Regions from separate parts of the Kitasatospora sp. NPDC101176 genome, predicted to be linked through region 1. Evidence: riboswitches for the same ligand, from Rfam matches in the RefSeq annotation. Region 1 holds a riboswitch; each other region holds the start of a gene.

The links. Region 1 has a riboswitch for S-adenosylmethionine ahead of ACIRS1_RS04625 (aminotransferase class V-fold PLP-dependent enzyme). Riboswitches for the same ligand answer to the same signal wherever they lie in the genome.
Region 2: another riboswitch for S-adenosylmethionine. It lies ahead of ACIRS1_RS22040 (IclR family transcriptional regulator); the one in region 1 lies ahead of ACIRS1_RS04625 (aminotransferase class V-fold PLP-dependent enzyme).
Region 3: another riboswitch for S-adenosylmethionine. It lies ahead of thrC (threonine synthase); the one in region 1 lies ahead of ACIRS1_RS04625 (aminotransferase class V-fold PLP-dependent enzyme).

Annotation. Positions count from the first base shown of each region.
Region 1 covers NZ_JBIWPA010000002.1:413,280-416,541, reverse strand. The annotation lists gene ACIRS1_RS04635 (rhomboid family intramembrane serine protease) at 1-204, shown strand, start outside; gene ACIRS1_RS04630 (Lrp/AsnC ligand binding domain-containing protein) at 244-525, shown strand; gene ACIRS1_RS04625 (aminotransferase class V-fold PLP-dependent enzyme) at 548-1,912, opposite strand; SAM riboswitch class IV at 1,963-2,080, opposite strand; gene trpD (anthranilate phosphoribosyltransferase) at 2,196-3,262, opposite strand, start outside.
Region 2 covers NZ_JBIWPA010000016.1:85,105-88,366, forward strand. The annotation lists gene ACIRS1_RS22035 ((Fe-S)-binding protein) at 1-501, opposite strand, end outside; gene ACIRS1_RS22040 (IclR family transcriptional regulator) at 599-1,312, opposite strand; SAM riboswitch class I at 1,511-1,653, opposite strand; gene ACIRS1_RS22045 (hypothetical protein) at 1,747-2,184, opposite strand; gene ACIRS1_RS22050 (APC family permease) at 2,181-3,262, opposite strand, start outside.
Region 3 covers NZ_JBIWPA010000037.1:81,548-84,809, forward strand. The annotation lists gene ACIRS1_RS33710 (MoaD/ThiS family protein) at 127-405, opposite strand; gene thrC (threonine synthase) at 446-1,726, opposite strand; SAM riboswitch class I at 1,743-1,879, opposite strand; gene ACIRS1_RS33720 (glucosyl-3-phosphoglycerate synthase) at 2,028-3,053, shown strand; gene ACIRS1_RS33725 (trehalose-6-phosphate synthase) at 3,092-3,262, shown strand, end outside.

The DNA of each region.
Region 1 (3,262 bases):
GTGACGACGCTGGTCCCGCTGCTGCTGTTCCTGCCGCTGCGCTTCCCGGCCTGGCTGGTGCTCGGCCTCTGGTTCGCGCTGCAGTGGTGGTCGGTCCACGCGGCCGGGCCCGGGGTGGCCTACCTGGTGCACGTGATCGGCTTCTCGGCGGGCTTCCTCTACGCCTGCACGGTGGTCAGCCACCCCCCGAGACGACCCGGCTGACGCCCGATACGCTGGCGGCACCCCACAAAGGAGCCGAACGTGATCACCGCCATCGTCCTGATCAAGACCAGTGTCGACCGCATCCCGGAGATCGCCGAGGCCATCGCAGCCATCGAGGGCGTCAGCGAGGTGTACTCGGTGACCGGTGGCTACGACCTGGTGGCGATGGTCCGGGTGCGCCGGCACGACGACCTGGCCGAGGTCATCCCGGGACGGCTGAACAAGGTCCCGGGCGTGGCCCACACCGAGACCCAGATCGCCTTCCGCACCTACTCCCAGCACGACCTGGAGGCGGCGTTCGCGCTCGGCCTGGACGAGTAGTCCCCGCCGGCTCCCGGGCCGCTCAGCCCTGCCGGCGGGTGTCGGCGACGCAGCGGCCGCCCTCGTTGCGGTAGTTCCAGGCCGCGCCGTCCGTGACCAGCTCCCGGACGGCGGTCAGGAAGCGGTCGACGTGCTCGTCCGGCGTGCCGGCCCCGAAGCTGACCCGGATCGCGTTCAGGCTGCGCTCGCCCGGCAGCGAGGGCTCCGGCGCACCGCACTCGGAGGGGGCGACGTCCTCGTCCCCGAGCAGGGTGCGCAGCAGCGGGTGCGCGCAGAACAGCCCGTCGCGGACGCCGATGCCGTACTCGGCGGACAGCGCGGCCGAGAAGTGCGAGCTGTTCCAGCCCTGGACGACGAAGGACAGCACGCCCACCCGGGCCGAGCCGGCACCGAACAGGTTCAGCACCTTGACCTGCGGGATCTCCGCCAGGCCGGCCGTCAGCCGGGCGACCAGCTGCCGCTCCCGGGCCTCCAGGGCGTCGAAGCCGGCCTCGGTCAGCGCCCGGCAGGCGGACGCGATGGCGTAGGCGCCGATGACGTTCGGCGAGCCGGCCTCGTGCCGGGCCGGGCCGGTGTGCCACTGGACGGCCACCGAGCCGTCGTCCTGCCGGGCCACCGTCCGGGTCGCGCCGCCGCCGGCCAGGTACGGCTCGGCCGCGTCCAGCCAGTCAGCCCGGCCGGCCAGCACGCCGGCGCCGAACGGTGCGTAGATCTTGTGGCCGGAGAAGGCGATCCAGTCGACGTCCAGCTCGCGCACCGAGACCCGGTGGTGCGGGGCCAGCTGGGCGGCGTCCAGCACCACCCGGGCGCCGTGCCGGTGGGCGGTCGCGGTCAGCTCGGCGACCGGCCACAGCTCGCCGGTCACGTTGGAGGCGCCGGTGACGCAGAGCAGCTTGGGGCCCTCGGGCGCGTCGGCGAGCGCGGCGTCGAGGGCGGCGACGGCCTCGGCGTGCGAGCGCGGGGCGCGCAGGTAGCGGACGTCCAGCCCGGCGTGGGCCCAGGGCAGCAGCGAGGCGTGGTGCTCGGTCTCGAAGGCGAACACCCGGGTGCCGGCCGGGACGGCGGAGGCGAGCAGGTTGAGCGAGTCGGTGGTGGCGCGGGTGAAGACCACCTGGTCGCCCTCGCGCAGGTCGAGGAACTCGGTGACGGTCCGGCGGCTCTGCTCGAACAGGTCGGTGGAGAGCTGCGAGAGGTAGCCGGCGCCGCGGTGCACGCTGCCGTAGTAGGGGGCGTAGGCGGCGACGTCGTCCCAGACCCGCTGCAGCGCCGGGGAGCTGGCCGCGTAGTCGAGCGCCGCGTAGCCGACCTTCTCGCCGTTGGCGAGCGGGACCTGGACGTCGTGGCCGAGGACGGCGAGCGGGGCGCAGATTTCGGTGGCGATCGACACGGGGATGCACTCCTCCTGGGTGTGGGACCCCGGGAGTGTGAGTCGTCCGGCGTCCGCGCTTGCCGCACGGACGATTCGCCGAGCGACCCGGTCCTCACCCAGGGCACCCCGCCACGGACGGAGGGTTGCCGGACAGCCAGCTGGGGCTTGACGCTGTCACTCATGACCTGGACAGGACTCTAGGTCGGCCCGCGCCGGGTGGTCAAACGACCGTCCACCATCCGGACGCCCCCGGACGTGCCGGGGCCCGCACCGGCTTCCCGGCGCGGGCCCTGCGACCGCCTCAGATCCGGCTGGTCGCCTCCGACCAGCGGCGCAGCAGCTCCTGCGCCGTCCCGGAGTCGATGGCCCGCGCGGCCCGCTCCATGCCGGCCGCGAGCTGCTCGGCGAGCGGCGCCTCGCCGAGGTCCAGCGCGACCAGCGCGGCCGCGGTGTTCAGCAGGACGGCGTCCCGCACCGGCCCGCGCTCCCCGGCCAGCATCCGGCGCGCGACCTCGGCGTTGTAGGAGGCGTCCGCGCCGCGCAGCGACTCGATGCCGACCAGCTCGATGCCGACGTCCCGCGGGTCGAAGGCGGTCTCGGTGACGGTGCCGCCCTGCACGATCCACACCCGCGAGGTGGTGGTGATGGTCAGTTCGTCGAGGCCGTCGTCGCCGCGGAACACCAGGGCGGTCGAGCCGCGCCGGGCGAGCACCCCGGCGATCAGCCCGGCGAGCCGGGTGTCGAAGCAGCCGATCGCGTGCGAGGTCACCTTGGCCGGGTTGGTCAGCGGGCCGAGGATGTTGAAGGCGGTGGGCACGCCGAGGTCGCGCCGGGCGGTGGCGGCGTGGCGCATCGACGGGTGGAACTTGGCCGCGAAGCAGAAGGTGAGGCCGACCTCCTCGGCCACCTCGGCGACCCGCCGGGCGGGCAGGTCGAGGCGGACGCCGAGCTTCTCCAGCACGTCGGAGGAGCCGCTCGCCGAGGAGGCGGCCCGGTTGCCGTGCTTGACCACCTTGGCGCCGGCCGCGGCCGCGACGATCGCCGACATGGTGGAGATGTTGACCGTCTTGGCGCGGTCACCGCCGGTGCCGACGATGTCCACCGCCGGCCCGGGGACGGTGAGCGGCTCGGCGTGCGCGTACATGGCGTCGACCAGGCCGGTGACCTCGTCGACCGTCTCGCCCTTGGCCCGCAGCGCGACCATGAAGCCGGCCACCTGGACGGGGGACGCCTCGCCGCTCATGATCCGGTCCATCGCCCACGCGGTGGACGAGCGGTCGAGGTCCTCCCCCTTCAACAGCGCCGCCAGGACGTCCGGCCAGGTGCGGACCACCTGCGCGGGGTCGGTACCACCGTTCGCAGGGTTCA
Region 2 (3,262 bases), on a different contig from region 1:
GCCGCAGCACTCCTCGGCCCCGGGGAGCTCGACCAGGGTCAGGCCCTTCACCGCGCGCAGCAGCCGCAGCGGGCGGTCACCGAGGCCGAGCGTCCGCAGGCCGTGGCAGGACGGGTGGTAGGTGACGGTGTGCGGGTAGTAGGCGCCGACGTCGGTGACGCCCAGCACGTCGACCAGGAACTCGGTGAGCTCGTACACCCGGGCCGGCAGGTCGCCGAGGCCGTCCACGCCAAGCCGGGGGTAGCTCTCCCGGACCATCGCCGCGCAGGAGCCGGACGGGGTCACCACGTGGTCGTAGCCGGCGAAGGCGGCGACGGTGCGGCGGGCCAGCGGGACGGTCTCGGCGCGGTAGCCGGTGTTGAACTGCGGCTGGCCGCAGCAGGTCTGGGCGGCGGGGAAGTCCACGTCCACACCGAGGCGCTCCAGCAGGGTCACGACGGCGCGCCCCGTCCCGGGGTTCAGGACGTCGTTGACGCAGGTGACGAAGAGTGCGACGCGCATTGCGCCTCCCTCGGGTCCGGGGGTGGCCAGCCTACTAAGACCCGGGGGCGGGCCCCGGTCCTCGCGGACCGTGGACCGCCGACGGGCGCACCCCCGCTCAGGCGTGCCGCAGGGCCTCGCTCAGGCGGTTCGCCGCCTCGACGACGGCCTGCGAGACGTGCGTCCCGGGGTGGCGGGTGAGCCGTTCGATCGGGCCGGAGACGGAGACGGCGGCCACCACCCGGTTCGACGGGCCCCGGACGGGCGCGGAGACGGAGACGACTCCGGGCTCGCGCTCACCGGCGGACTGCGCCCAGCCCCGGCGCCGCACGCCGCTGAGGGCGGTGGCGGTGAACCGGGCGCCCTGCAGGCCGCGGTGGAGCCGCTCCGGCTCCTCCCAGGCGAGCAGGATCTGCGCGGCGGAGCCGGCCTTCATGGGGAGGGTGACGCCGACGGGGACGGTGTCGCGCAGGCCCGAGAGCCGTTCCGCCGCGGCCACGCAGATCCGGACCTCGCCCTGGCGGCGGTAGAGCTGCGCGCTCTCGCCGGTGACGTCGCGCAGGTGGATCAGGACGGAGCCGGCGGCAGCCAGCAGCCGGTCCTCGCCGGCGGCGGAGGAGAGCTCGCCGAGCCGGGGGCCGAGGACGAACCGGCCCTGCAGGTCCCGGCCGACCAGGCGGTGGTGCTCCAGCGCGACGGCGAGCCGGTGGGCGGTGGGCCTGGCCAGCCCCGTGGCGGCGACGAGTCCGCCGAGGGTGGTGGGGCCGGCCTCCAGGGTGCCGAGGATCGAGGTGACCTTGTCGAGCACGCCGACGCCGCTCGTGTTCTCCATGGGTGGGTACTCCAGTCTCGTGCCCCGTGAGCGGCGGGTGGACGGGCTCACGGGGGGCTCCCCGCGGGGAGCGGGGGGTGGTCAGCGCGGACGGGCCGGGGAAGTCGGCGGAGTGCCTGCGCCGGGCACGAGGGGGGTACGCGAAAGGGCCGGGGTGGGAAGCGCCCGGGCGAAGGACAGCACTGAGAGCACCGTGTCTCCTCATCTTTCCCGCGCCACGTTGGCGACAGGCCGGAGTTGGCACTGCCCCCGGACGGCACGGCGCGTACTTCGGACGCCGGGTCGAACGGGGAGTTGCCGGGGCTTCGTAGGGCCGGTCCCTCCACCCCTCTGGATGATTCGCCAGGAACCATACAAGATTCCCCGGCCCGCCCGCCAAACCTCCCCCGTTCCCCCACACGCCGGGGCGGCGGTGCCCCGCCCCGGCGGCCGGTTCAGTCGTTGATGACGTCCGAGGTCTTGAGCGCGTCGATCTGCTCCTGGTAGCCCGCCAGCTTGTCCGGGCAGTACACCTTGATCACCTCGGCGCCCGCCTGCAGGACCCGGCCGTCGGCGACGACCGGCCGCATGCCGGGGCCGCCGGCGCCGTTGGCCAGGTGGACGCGCCACAGGCCCTGCTTCAGGGCCGAGTTGGGGTCCGTGCAGACGGGGCCGCCGTCGGTCCCGAGCACGAGGGCGGTGTTGCCGGTGTCGAGCGCGGGGTACCCGTCGGCGACCAGGGCGTCGCTCAGCTGGTTCGCCTTGCGGTGGGCCTCGTTGGTGGCCCGCTGCTGGGTGTAGGTCAGCAGTCCGGCGACCACGAGGCCGACGAGCACCACGATGGAGCCGATGTAGATCCAGCGGTGCTCGGACGCCATCCGGGTCGGGCTCATGCCACTCCCTCCTCGCCCACGCCGGTGCCGGCGTCGGGTTGGCGCCAGCTCGGCTTGCGAGCCTTCAGGAACGAGAACGGGATCACCACGCCGAGCAGCAGCAGGCCGCCGGCGACGATCCCGATGTAGGACCAGACGCTGCCGCCGCCGAACTGCGAGGACGGCACGAAGCCGATCACCATGGCCAGCGCCGAGGCGACGAACCCGACCACGCACAGCGTGGTGAGCAGCGGTGCCCGGTAGCCGCGCGGGTGGTCGGGCTGCTTGCGGCGCAGCTGGATCGCGGCCAGGAACATCAGGAGGTACATGATCAGGTAGACCTGGGTGGTGATCACCGAGAAGATCCAGTAGACGCTGGAGACGTTCGGGATCAGCGCGTACAGCAGGGCGATCGCGGTGGTGACGACGCCCTGGGTGACCAGGATGTTCTGCTGGACCCCCCGGGCGTTGAGCCGCTGCAGGAACGGCGGCAGGTAGCCCTCCTGCCGCGAGATCAGCAGCAGCCCCTTGGAGGGCCCGGCCAGCCAGGTGAGCATGCCGCCGACGGAGGCGGCGCACAGCCCGACCGCGACGATCGGCACCAGCCAGCCGATGTGGAAGTACTGGAAGAAGGCGTCGAAGGCCTGCATGACGCCGGCGGTCAGGCTGAGCTGGTCGGAGGGGATCACCCAGCTGATCGCCAGGGCCGGCAGGATGAAGATCAGCAGCACCATGCCCATGGCCAGGAACATCGACTTGGGGAACTCCTGGGCCGGGTTCCGCAGCTTGTTGACGTGGACGGCGTTCATCTCCATGCCGGAGTAGCTGAGGAAGTTGTTGACGATCAGCACCAGGCTGGCCACGCCCGTCCACTGCGGGAAGAAGTGCGATCCGTCCATCGGTGCGGCGGAGGGGTTGCCCTGCCCGAGGAAGACCATTCCCAGCACCACCAGCAGCGTCCCGGGGACCAGGGTGCCGATGACCAGCCCCCAGGAGGCCAGCCCCGCAACGGCGTTGGTGCCGCGCGAGGAGACCCAGACCCCGGTCCAGTACACCACCACGATGACGATCGCGGTGTAGACGCCGCTGCTGGCCAGGC
Region 3 (3,262 bases), on a different contig from region 1:
TCCCAGCCGAGCCACACTCTACTCCGACTCCACCGGGATATATTCCCGCCGAAATGCGCACGGCCGCCCGCGCGCACGGAGAGCGGAATTCCGTGCGCGCGGGCGGCCGGCCCGGGCGGGTGCGGCTCAGCAGCCGCCGGCCACCGCCGGGATGATCGAGACGCCGGCGCCGTCCGCGACCTCCGTCGCCAGGCCGTCGGCGAAGCGCACGTCGTCGTCGTTCACGTAGACGTTGACGAAGCGGCGCAGCTTGCCGGTGTCGTCCAGGATGCGGGCGGAGATGCCCGCGTGGTTCTTCTCCAGGTCGGCGATGACCTCGCCGAGGGTGGCGCCCTCGGCGCTCACCTCGGCGGCGCCGCCGGTGTAGGTGCGCAGGATGGTGGGGATGCGGACGTTGACGCTCATGGCTCTCCTAGCGGGGGTGCGGCCCAGCGGGTGGGGTGGTTCAGGCGGACGCGAGGCCGGCGTCGCGGAAGGACGCCAGGGTCGGGCGGATGACAGCGGTCATGCCGGCCCCGGCGACGGCGTCCAGGGTCTTCAGGCCGTCGCCGGTGTTGATCGCGACGGTCTCCTTGGCCGGGTCGAGCTGGCCGGTCTCCACCAGCTTCTTCAGCACGCCGACGGTGACCCCGCCGGCGGTCTCGGCGAAGATGCCCTCGGTCCGGGCCAGCAGCCGGATGGCGTCCACCACCTCGGCGTCGGTGACGTCCTCGACGGCGCCGCCGGTGCGCCGGGCGATGTCCAGCACGTACGGGCCGTCCGCCGGGTTGCCGATCGCCAGCGACTTGGCGATGGTGTCCGGCTTGACCGGCCGGATCACGTCCTGGCCGGCCTTGAACGCGGCCGACACCGGCGAGCAGCCCGCCGCCTGGGCGCCGAAGACCTTGTACGGCCGGTCCTCGACCAGGCCGAGCCTGATCAGCTCCTGCAGACCCTTGTCGATCTTGGTCAGCTGGGAGCCCGAGGCGATCGGGATGACGATCTGCTCCGGCAGCCGCCAGCCGAGCTGCTCGCAGATCTCGTACGCCAGCGTCTTGGAACCCTCCCCGTAGTACGGGCGCAGGTTGACGTTGACGAAGCCCCAGCCCTCACCGGCCGGGTCGCCGATCAGCTCCGAGCAGAAGCGGTTCACGTCGTCGTAGTTGCCCTCGATGCCGACCAGCTCGCCGCCGTACACCCCGGCCATGACGACCTTGCCCTGCTCCAGGTCGTGCGGGATGAACACGCAGGACCGGAACCCGGCCCGGGCCGCCGCCGCGCCCACCGCACCGGCCAGGTTGCCGGTCGACGAGCAGGACAGCGTGGTGTAGCCGAAGGCCCGGGCGGCCTCGATGGCGCAGGCCACCACCCGGTCCTTGAAGGAGTGGGTGGGGTTGCCCGAGTCGTCCTTGACGTGCAGCGGGGCGGTGAAGCCGAGCTCGCGGCCCAGGTTGTCCGCCTTCACCAGCGGGGTCCAGCCGGGGTTCAGGTTGGGCTTCGAGGCGACGTCGGCCGGCACCGGCAGCAGCGGGGCGTAGCGCCAGATCGAGGTGGGGCCGGCCTCGATCCGCTTGCGCAGCTCCTCGGCCCGCTCGCCGCCGAACTCGTAGGCGATCTCCAGCGGGCCGAAGCACTCCAGGCAGGCGAAGCTCGGACCGAGCGGGAAGCGGGTGCCGCACTCCCGACAGGACAGGGCGGCGGCGGGGCCGAGGTCCACGGATGCGGGTGCGACGGTGTCGATAGCCATGATGGCGAGGCCTCTCTCCTCATCTTCCCCGTGGCGCGGTCGCGCCACAGGCCGGAATTGGCACCTGTCCCGCCGGGGCCTGTACGACGACAGCCGAGCGAGAAGGTTGCCGGGACGTCAACGGGCCGTTCCCTCAGTCCCTCTGGATGAGCTTGTGAAATTGTGGTGGCGCTCAACGGTGACCCCGGCGTGCAAAGGTCCGACCGCTGTACGAAGACTGTATCCGAAGGCGTCAACGCCGAACGGGACCGTCCGCCACGCGAGATGACGCGTCCCACCCGATCCCGCCGAGGAGAGTCACGTGCCCGCCGAACCGATCCCCGCGCTCCTCCCGCAGGCGGCGTCCTGGCTGCGCCGCCGCTCGTGGAGCGCGGCCGACCGGCCGGTGCGCACCCTGCTGGAGGCCAAGCGCCGCACCGGTCACACGGTCAGCGTGGTGCTCCCCGCCCTCGATGAGGAGGCCACCGTCGGCGACATCGTCCGGACGGTCCGGCGCGAGCTGATGGAGCGCGTCCCGCTGGTCGACGAGCTCGTCGTGGTCGACTCCGGCTCCACCGACGCCACCGCCGCCGTCGCGGCGGGGGCGGGCGCCCGGGTGGTGCACCGCGACGCCGTCCTGCCGCGGATCCCGGCCGTCCCCGGCAAGGGCGAGGTGCTCTGGCGCTCACTGCTGGTGACCCGCGGCGACATCGTCTGCTTCGTCGACGCCGACCTGCGCGAGTTCGACCCGGCCTTCGTCTCCGGCATCCTCGGCCCGCTGCTCACCGAACCGGACATCCAGCTGGTCAAGGCCATGTACGACCGCCCGCTGGAGGTGTCGCTCGACGGCTCGGCCACGGGTGGCGGCGCCGTCGTGCCGTCCGGCGGCGGCCGGGTCACCGAACTGGTCGCCCGCCCGCTGCTGAACCTGCACTGGCCGGAACTCGCCGGTTTCGTCCAGCCGCTGGGCGGCGAGTACGCCGCGCGCCGCTCGCTGCTCGAACGGCTCCCCTTCCCGACCGGCTACGGCGTCGAGCTCGGCCTCCTGGTGGACGCGCTGGAGGCGGTCGGACTGGACGCCCTCGCCCAGGTGGACGTCGGGGTCCGGCACCACCGGCACCAGGACGGCCAGGCGCTCGGCCGGATGGCCGCCACCATCTACCGCACCGCCCTGGAACGGCTCGACCGCACCCACCGGCTGAAGGCCTCCGCCGACCTGGTCCACCCGCTGCTGACCCAGTTCACCCGGGACCCGCGGACCCGGGAGTTCACCGCCCACACCCACCCGGTGACGGCCGTCGAGCGCCCCCCGATGCACACCGTGCCCGAGTACGCGACCCGGCACTGAGGGGTTTGCCGCCCCGGGGCCACGGCAACGTACCAACCATGGGCGATCTCACGACCGAACGTTCGAGCGCGACCGGCACCGCCCCCGTCCTGGTGGCCTCCAACCGGGGACCGGTGTCGTTCGGAACCGCTGACGACGGCACGCTGACCCTCCGGCGCGGTGGCGGGGGCCTGGTCTCCGGCCTCTCCGCCATCGACGACCCGAACGCC